2 regions of the Marinobacter sp. B-12 genome follow, and region 1 is predicted to be linked to the other one. Evidence: predicted binding sites of a transcription regulator. Region 1 holds the regulator's gene; the other holds the start of a gene.
The links. The regulator LexA, encoded in region 1, represses DNA repair genes until DNA is damaged. The targets are predictions, from matches to a motif close to CTGTNTNNNNANACAG.
Positions count from the first base shown of each region.

Region 2: recA (recombinase RecA) is a predicted target of LexA. The motif match lies at 2,582-2,597, and genes of this name have one in related genera.

Region 1 covers NZ_JBSXOB010000057.1:244,977-249,395, forward strand. Annotated here, with positions in the region: gene AC13D2_RS12690 (SIMPL domain-containing protein) at 1-233, opposite strand, end outside; gene AC13D2_RS12695 (hypothetical protein) at 246-446, shown strand; gene AC13D2_RS12700 (gamma-glutamyl-gamma-aminobutyrate hydrolase family protein) at 431-1,195, opposite strand; gene AC13D2_RS12705 (amidoligase family protein) at 1,188-2,183, opposite strand; gene lexA (transcriptional repressor LexA) at 2,359-2,967, shown strand; gene AC13D2_RS12715 (cell division inhibitor SulA) at 3,055-3,543, shown strand; gene AC13D2_RS12720 (hypothetical protein) at 3,547-3,807, opposite strand; gene AC13D2_RS12725 (DUF6586 family protein) at 3,859-4,335, opposite strand.
Region 2 covers NZ_JBSXOB010000062.1:280,333-284,751, reverse strand. Annotated here, with positions in the region: gene AC13D2_RS17580 (hypothetical protein) at 86-370, shown strand; gene AC13D2_RS17575 (PilZ domain-containing protein) at 548-925, shown strand; gene AC13D2_RS17570 (flavodoxin family protein) at 932-1,402, opposite strand; gene recA (recombinase RecA) at 1,440-2,492, opposite strand; gene AC13D2_RS17560 (CinA family protein) at 2,638-3,138, opposite strand; gene mutS (DNA mismatch repair protein MutS) at 3,221-4,419, shown strand, end outside.

The sequences.
Region 1 (4,419 bases):
TCGCGGAAGTCTTCGATGCTCTCCCGCCACTTCTCCATTTGCTCGTTGACTTCCTCAGTGGCCGTCTCGGGAAGCTTGTGTTCGGCGCGGGCGGTGAACTGCAGCCGTGCGCTGTCTGGCGTATACTTGACTGAGGCCTGACCGCTCAGGCTGACTTCTGCTGCTGATGCGCCCAGGGGAAACACGATCAGGGCCGTGGAGGCCAGCAGGTATCGATGGACGTTGTGGAACATAGTTGGATCTCCATGTTATTGCACGAGAATCAGGTCAGGTTGACGCCCCGGGAGCGCGATATCCTGTTCAGGCTGACCGGGAGCGACCCCCATTATGTGACCACCCGCGAGCAACTGAAAGAGTGGGCGGCCCGTTATTTGACGGCGCTGCCCGACGACGCTCGGGAAATTCGTGAGATCAAGGCCGTGTTGCAGCGTTACCTGCCGTTTTGAGCCACATACCCATCGTCTTCCCCGGCTTCGACAGGTTCATCCAGCCGAACCAGTTTCCTGTCCTCCGCAGCCTGTACGAAATGGCTGAAAATCCGCCGATGGCCGCCGTGATAAAGCAGATATTCCGGGTGCCACTGGATGCCCATCAACCATTGCCCACGTGTATTCTCGATCGCTTGCACAAACGAGTCGTTGTCCACGGCGACAACGCGTAGATCCGTGCCCAGTTTTTTGATGCTCTGGCTGTGGATGCGGTTCGCGCCAATGACCGGGCTGCGCATCACCTGTCCCAGGCGGCTGTCACTGACGACCCGTACAGTCTGCAGCGGTAACAGTAACGGGCGATGGCGGGTGTTTACTCGCAGGGGCGTCACGTTCTGGCATAGAGACCCGCCGCGGAAAATATTGATGAACTGTGCACCACGGCAGATACCCAGTACCGGGATGTTCAGCTCTTCAGCACGGGACAGCAGGCGGACATCGGTTTCGTCACGGCGCAGGTCATACCGAGCGGTCACCTGGGGTGTCTGACCGTACCGTGAAGGATGCACGTGGGTGCCACCGGAGAGCACCAGGCCATCGAGCAGCGAGACGTCGACCTTTGACCCCGGGCGGATAAAATGGGTACGCGCGCCATGGAAGCGCAGTGCAAAGGTGATTAGCCGGTGGGCGAGACTGCGGCGTGCCGGGCCGCTGATGCCAATCGTAAGGCCCGGATGTTCTGGCTTTTCTACCGGACTTTCAGACATAGTTTCCGGACCGAAGCCACTGTTCAGACGTGTCTATCCAGCTGTGGGTCAGGTTATGGAGACTCAGTTTGCGACTGTTGCGAAACTCCGCAACCAGTATCGATAGATCGTCAACGTTGGCTACCAGTTGTTCCAGCACAATCCAGTCGTTCCACACCGTGGAAAAATGCCAGCCAGGGTTGTCAATGTCGCAGTCGGGCAGCCGGTAATGCAGTGTTGGTCGGCTTTTGATGCGTTCATCCTCAACGTATTCTGCCAGTAAATCGCTGTTCAGGTGTGCGAACAGCGGGAGAAGGTCCAGAGCCTTGTTCCGGGTAGGGTTGTAATGCAGGTAGTCCCGCATCAATTGCTCCATGTCCGGCGCATAATCCTCGGAAATCAGAAGGTCAATGTAGGTGCTGCTCCAGGGCTCAATGTAGCTGGTCAGCTTACGGCTGAAATCAATCTGGTGGCGAGCCTTCAGCCATTCATAGAGAGCAGCGAAGGCCTGTAGGTAGCGAACCAGCGTTGTGGCACTGAGGTCCGGTAGCTCCGGGTTCAATTGCAAACCAAAGGCGTAATAGAGCGCCTCCCGGCTGCCCAGTGCACCCGCTCTGCGCAGCTCATCGCAAAGTGTTTCTATGCGTTCCAGGTTGCTGAAAGCCAGCGGAGGGCTGACTATCTCCAGGGGCACGATCTTCTCGGCGGCAGCGTCGATCACACTCATGGCCTGACCGCCAAGTTCCCTGAAGGACTCGGGAAGACGCTCGTCTGCCAGATCAAGGTCTTTTATCGGGTCTGAGTCCAGTTCGATAGTGAAGTCGCCGAGTTCTGTTTCAACTTCGGAAACATAGCGCGCAACAGACTTTCCGGTGCCTCCCAGCAGTTTCGCGGACAGGGATACGAGATCTTCGTAACCGAGGCCGGACAACTCAATTTCAACGCCAACTCTGCGTTCCTTGCCGTCATCCGTTTTGAGGATGTCCGGTAATCTACATCTGTTGCTCATTCAGGCGCCCCCTAATTTGGTTGTGATCACTTTAACACAGTCCTGCGCCAGGGCGCGGTGGACGGCCACCCACTCCAGCTTAAGGAAAATTGCGTTTACAGGGTTTACACTGGATAAAACACTGTATATAGTCAAATCACTGTATATAAAAACAGGACTAACCGGGGCAACCTAAATGAAGCTGACAGCACGGCAGACACAGGTACTGGATATTATTCGTCGCTACCTTGACGAGACCGGGTATCCGCCGACCCGAGCGGAAATTGCCGCAGAACTTGGATTCCGTTCTGCCAATGCCGCAGAAGAACATCTGCGGGCGCTGGCCCGAAAAGGCGCGATCGAGATGGTGCCGGGAGCCAGCCGGGGAATACGTCTTCCCGATGTAGAGGCTGATCTTGGTTTGCCGGTGATCGGTCAGGTGGCGGCCGGTAGCCCCATACTGGCCCAGGAGCATATCGAAGACCATTGCACCCTGCAGCCTGAATTTTTCTCGCCCTCGGCGGATTATTTGCTCAGGGTACGCGGCATGAGCATGAAGGACATTGGCATCCTTGACGGCGACCTGTTGGCGGTGCACCGCACCCACGACGTGCACAACGGCCAGGTGGTTGTGGCGAGGGTAGGTGAGGAAGTCACGGTCAAACGGTTCCGCAAGGAAGGCTCGAAAGTGTACTTGATCGCCGAGAACGAGGAATTCGAACCCATAGAAGTGGATCTGACTGAACAGGAACTCTTCATTGAGGGGCTCGGGGTCGGTGTCATACGGCGCTCGGATCTTCACTGATACCCCAGGGTGTCAGGACATATTCCGGCTGTGTTTCGTTGGGTGTTGAACACCACGGGCGCAGCTTAACGGCAGGTGAGGCTTATCATGGAACAACTCAGCTTTAATCAGAATCTGGCCTATGCTCACGGAGGCGGCAGGTTTGTCGCTTCAGAGGTTGCCGGTATAAGCGGCCGTGATACTGTCAGGGCGCCTGCTGTCAGGAGCCGCCCAGCCAAACCGGCAGGCAATGTCACAGAGATCATTCTGCCCGAAGGGCAGGTTGAAAACTTCCAGCTATTGCTGCCTATGCTCACGCAGTTGAATCAGGAAAAGCGTTGGTTAGCCTGGATTGATCCGCCCCAAAGCCTTGTCAGTAAGTGGCAGACCATGCGCGGCATCGTTGCGGGCGAATTGTTGGTGTTGAGGTCCACTCCAGACTATCCGGCCGGGGAGCTTGCCGAGCGGGCGCTGAGCGCTGGCACCTGTCACGCAGTAGTCTTGTGGACCCACAAACTCGGACGTGAAGCGCTCGCGTCACTGGAACAAGCTTCGGCCCGGGGTAACAGCCATGGTGTGGTGCTGCGCCAGCGTTGATCGTCAGTGAAGTGTGTAGGAGGGCCGGATGTCCTGGGCGTCCGGCTCTTCGTCTTCCCAGTCAATATCATGGGCAACGTTACCGACCGCTTCAATGCCGGCTGCAATCATAGCCTTGGCAACGTTCATGTCCCGGTCTTCCATCATCTCCCTGGCTTCCGTCGAAAATGATATCTGCACCAGCGGCGCACTGTCGTCGTCGATACGACGAAGCGCATAGTCTCCGTTGCTCAGTTGTACGATTTCGAAAAACGATGGTGACATTAAGCTAGCCTTTCAGTTCATTCCCGTTGGCTTCGACAACGACGAGGTTCTTTACCACTCGCTGTGCCGATCCTCGAGGATATCGATAAAGTGTTTCATCGCGCCCAGAGTGGTTTCCAGGGCCTGTTTTGAGCGATCCGGGCCGGTGTCAGCTGCAACGGCAATCACGTTTTCACTGCTGACCGTTTTTCGCGCCATCGGCGGATTGCCCTGATGCCGCTCAAGTTGTTCGAGGTGATTCCACCAACTTCGCCCGTCACTGGCCAACTGATTCAGTTCGGCTATTTCCGGGCTGTGGGTTCCGATCAGCTCACCCAGTGCCTCAAGGCTATCAGGCTGGCTATGTTGGTGCTGATACATCCTGGCGATCATTACCAACACCAGTTTTCGAGCTCTGAGTCCCAGCTCAATGGTGCCTTGTAACAGCGCTTCTTTCGCTGGAACGCTGTTGCTGTTTTCCAGTTGCCCCAACAGGTTGCGAGCCAGGAATATTTTCTGGGAAACCAATGAGTGCCACTGTGACGCCATGGTAGTACCTGAGGGCAGTTCCACTGCTGTGCGATGAATTAATCGCCAACTATAACATTTTTCATTGTGAATTTCTCCTCCCCC
Region 2 (4,419 bases), on a different contig from region 1:
CTAAAGATTTAGCCCAACTTGTCGATAAATTGATCAATCGGGCATAATGACAGAGGCCTCAATCTCAGGGCAGGACACTCATTCAATGGATATTTATCGGAATCAGTCGCAGCCGTTGACGGTGCTGGAGTCACTGCGGAAACGCAAAACCTTTACCGCACCGCAACTACAACAGGCGTCATCGACGCCGGAAAAGCCGCAGGGCGACCGACGTGTACAACCAGACCGACGCCGGGCGCAGGTGGCCTTTGAAGGGCCAGACCGCCGCAAGAAACGGTCCAGGCGCAGCCCACGATTACTGAACCCGAAAACCGGCAAGGCCGCACCCACCGAGGACCGCAGGGGGCGGCTGGTCAGCACCCAAGCCTGAATGCGTTGTCATCAGGGGCATAATTCTGATGTCTGCACACTGCGACCCCATTTTGATAACCCGGTCACAGTTCTTGGCCTGGTCATTTTTCAGCCACCCTCTCGGGTACTAGACTTCAACGTCCCGACGAAAGAACGGGCCAATAACAATCACAAGATACGCAACGGATGCCAACGTATGATGAGTGATTCCGCAGACCGCAGAATCAAGGACCGCTACCCTGCCATGTGCCTGAAGGTACAGCTGCAGGAGCGTGGCTTTTTTGGTCGGGGGAAGAATTCAACCGCTGTCACCTGCCTGGACCTGAATCGTTATGGCATGGCGGTGCTTTGCCCAAGGCCAGTGGAGTCTGGCGCTCACCTTTATATGGACTTTGCTGGCAAGTACATCCGCGAATCCCGTGTCGCCGCCCAAGTGATCAGCTGCCAGCCCTATCAGACCGGTTACCGGGTAAGCATCCAGTTCAGCTACTGTTTCGACAAAAAGGGGTATTCAAGGGCCGTTGACAACGCCCTTTCCCGCATTGAAGGCCTGTACAACCGCTACGCCAGCTAAACCTTCCTAGAACAACCCTGCATCCAGGCCGGCGGCCATATAAAGTCCCAGTTCCCGGCACTGGTCCTCGAATTCGCCCTTATATTCGCCATGACAGAGCAATGGCTCCTGCACCAGCCGCCAACGCAGACCCGTGGTGATGGAATTGATGGCACGATGGGTGCCGGTGCCGTCGAGGCCCGCGCGGATATAGAAGGTGAAGGGCAAACCCTGGGTTTTCTCAAGGCAGGGGTAGTAACTGCGATCAAAGAAATCCTTCAAAGCACCACTCATGTAGCCGAGGTTTTCAGTGGTACCAAGGATAATGGCATCGCAAGCCAAAACATCTTCCGGGCCGGCTTCCAGCGGAGGGAGCACCGTGACCTCGACATTCTCGATGTCTTCGTGCTTTGCGCCCTGCTCTACCGCCTCCCGGAGCTTGAGGGTATTCCGGGAAGGTGCATGGGCGACAACCAGCAACTTTTTCTTCGCATCCATACCACCTCCCCGATAGAGCGGGAACTAACCACAGAACTTAAAGAAGCTCACCATTCGCGTCTGCAGTTGCCTCTTCGGCTTCGGCTGCCTCTTTCTTGGCCGGCTTGGGCATCAGCTTTTCACGCACGGCTGCTTCAACCTCATTGGCAATTTCCAGATTCTCTTCCAGGAACTTGCAGGCATTGGCCTTGCCCTGGCCGATCTTGTCGCCCTTGTAGGCGTACCAGGCGCCGGACTTGTCCACGAAGCCTTCCTTCACGCCCATATCGAGCACTTCAGCCATGTGGTAGATGCCCTTGCCGTACATAATCTGGAACTCGGCCTGCTTGAACGGTGGGGAAACCTTGTTCTTGACCACTTTCACGCGGGTTTCGTTGCCCACCACTTCATCGCCTTCTTTAACGGCACCGATGCGGCGAATGTCGAGGCGAACGGATGAGTAGAACTTCAGGGCGTTGCCACCGGTGGTGGTTTCGGGGCTGCCGAACATCACACCAATTTTCATGCGGATCTGGTTGATGAAGATCAACAGACAGTTGGCGTGTTTTACATTACCGGTCAGCTTACGCAGCGCCTGGGACATCAAGCGAGCCTGGAGACCAACATGGCTGTCCCCCATCTCGCCTTCAATTTCGGCCTTGGGCGTAAGTGCTGCTACGGAGTCCACAATGATGACGTCAACGGCGTTGGAACGCACCAGCATGTCAGAGATTTCCAGCGCCTGCTCACCGGTGTCCGGCTGGGACACAAGGAGCTCATCCACGTTCACACCCAGTTTTTCGGCATAGACCGGGTCCAGGGCATGCTCTGCATCCACGAACGCACAGGTTTTTCCAGCCTTCTGGGCCTCGGCAATTACCTGCAGGGTCAGCGTGGTTTTACCGGAGCTTTCCGGGCCATAGATCTCACAGATACGACCATAAGGCAGGCCGCCTATTCCCAATGCCACATCCAGGCCCAGGGAGCCGGTGGATACCGCAGGGATCGCTTCCCTGGGCTGATCGCCCATCTTCATGACGGCGCCCTTGCCGAACTGGCGTTCGATCTGGCTCAGTGCTGCACCCAGTGCTTTCTTGCGGTTGTCTTCCATCGTTGCAAACCCTCTGTCGCCAATGCCGTTATCGGGACGGGAGCCCGGCGGCCAAAATCATGGACTGCGGAACCCGGATAACCGGACTCCTGTATATTTGAACAGTATTAAAACACAACACGGAGGCAAGACCAACCCCTCCGTCTCAGGCCTTCTCCAGAAAGCTCCTAACTCCCTGTAACACATAAAGAACCGCCTGGCGCCGAACCTGATCACGGTCGCCCTGAAACTGTTCAACCACCGCTTCGGTGTCAGCCGCAGAACGCCCCCAGGCAAACCACACCGTGCCTACCGGCTTGTCGTCACTGCCACCACCAGGGCCAGCCACGCCACTGATCGCAACAGCCACATCCGCACCCGTGGTCGCCAGGGCACCAGCAACCATTTCCCGCACCACCGGTTCGCTGACGGCGCCGTGCTCGCCGAGGGATAGCTCGGTTACACCCAGCAGCCCCCTTTTTGCATCGTTGCTGTAGGTCACGAGTCCCGCCAGAACGTAGGAAGAAGAGCCCGCGCGATCCGTCAACACCTTGGCAACCCAGCCGCCAGTGCAGCTTTCGGCGGTGGCAATCGTGAGCTCGCGTTGCTTCAACACATCAGCCAATTGCGTGCCCGCTTCCGCCAATGCCTCGTCAGTCAGTGGCATATTGATCTCCTTCGTTTCATCATGGCGGTTATTTTCTTACAATCCCTGCCTCCACATAAAGCCAATGGATCCGGAACCGTTCATGTCAGCAGCCCAGACCGATCTGTCCCACCACACCCCGATGATGAGGCAATACCTCAAGATCAAGGGCGAACACCCCAATGAACTGGTGTTCTACCGCATGGGGGACTTTTACGAGCTGTTCTACGAGGATGCCAAGAAAGCCGCCGAACTGATGGATATCACTCTGACGGCCCGGGGGCAGTCCGGGGGCAATCCGATTCCCATGGCGGGCATTCCATATCATTCCGCTGAAGGCTACATTGCACGTCTGGTTCGTGCTGGTCAATCCATCGCCATTTGCGAACAGATTGGCGACCCGGCGACCAGCAAGGGGCCGGTGGAGCGCAAAGTGGTGCGCATTGTGACACCGGGCACGCTGAGCGACGACGCGTTCCTGGAAGACCGCCGGGACAACCTTCTGGTCGCGATCTTCAGCCACCGGGAGCAGTTCGGTTTCGCCTCCCTCGACATCTCCAGCGGACGGTTTACCGTGTCTGAACTGGACGATCTCGAGGGCCTGCAGGGGGAACTCCAGCGCCTGCGACCAGCGGAGATCCTGATCAGCGAGGACTTCCCATATCAGGACATACTGAACGGCTATACCGGTATCCGCCGCCAGGGCCCATGGCTGTTTGAGTCCGACACCGCCCGCCGCGTTATTACCCAACAGCTGCAGGTCCGTGATCTGACCGGCTTTGGCTGCGAAGACCTCACGCTGGCCATCTGCGCCGCCGGTTGCCTGTTGCAGTACGCCAAAGAAACCCAGCGCACCGCCCTGCCCCACATTCGCAAACTCAGCCGCGAACGGCGCGAGGAAGCGGTCATCCTGGACGCCACCAGTCGCCGTAACCTGGAGATTGACACCAACCTGATGGGTGGCACCCAGCACACCCTGGCCTGGGTGATGGACCGGACAGCAACCGCCATGGGAGGTCGCCAATTAAGACGATGGCTTAACCGTCCCTTGCGGGACATTACCGTGGTGGAACAACGCCAGCAGGCGGTTTCAGCGCTTCTGGACGGCTTTCACTACGAGCCGGTTCACGACCTGCTGAAAAGCATCGGTGATATCGAACGGATTCTGGCCCGTGTAGCGCTGCGTTCAGCGCGCCCGAGGGATCTGGCACGGCTGCGGGATGCCTTTCTAAGTCTGCCGGATTTACAGAACGCTCTGACACCGGTCAGTTCCCACCATGTCGTCAGACTCGCCACAATCAT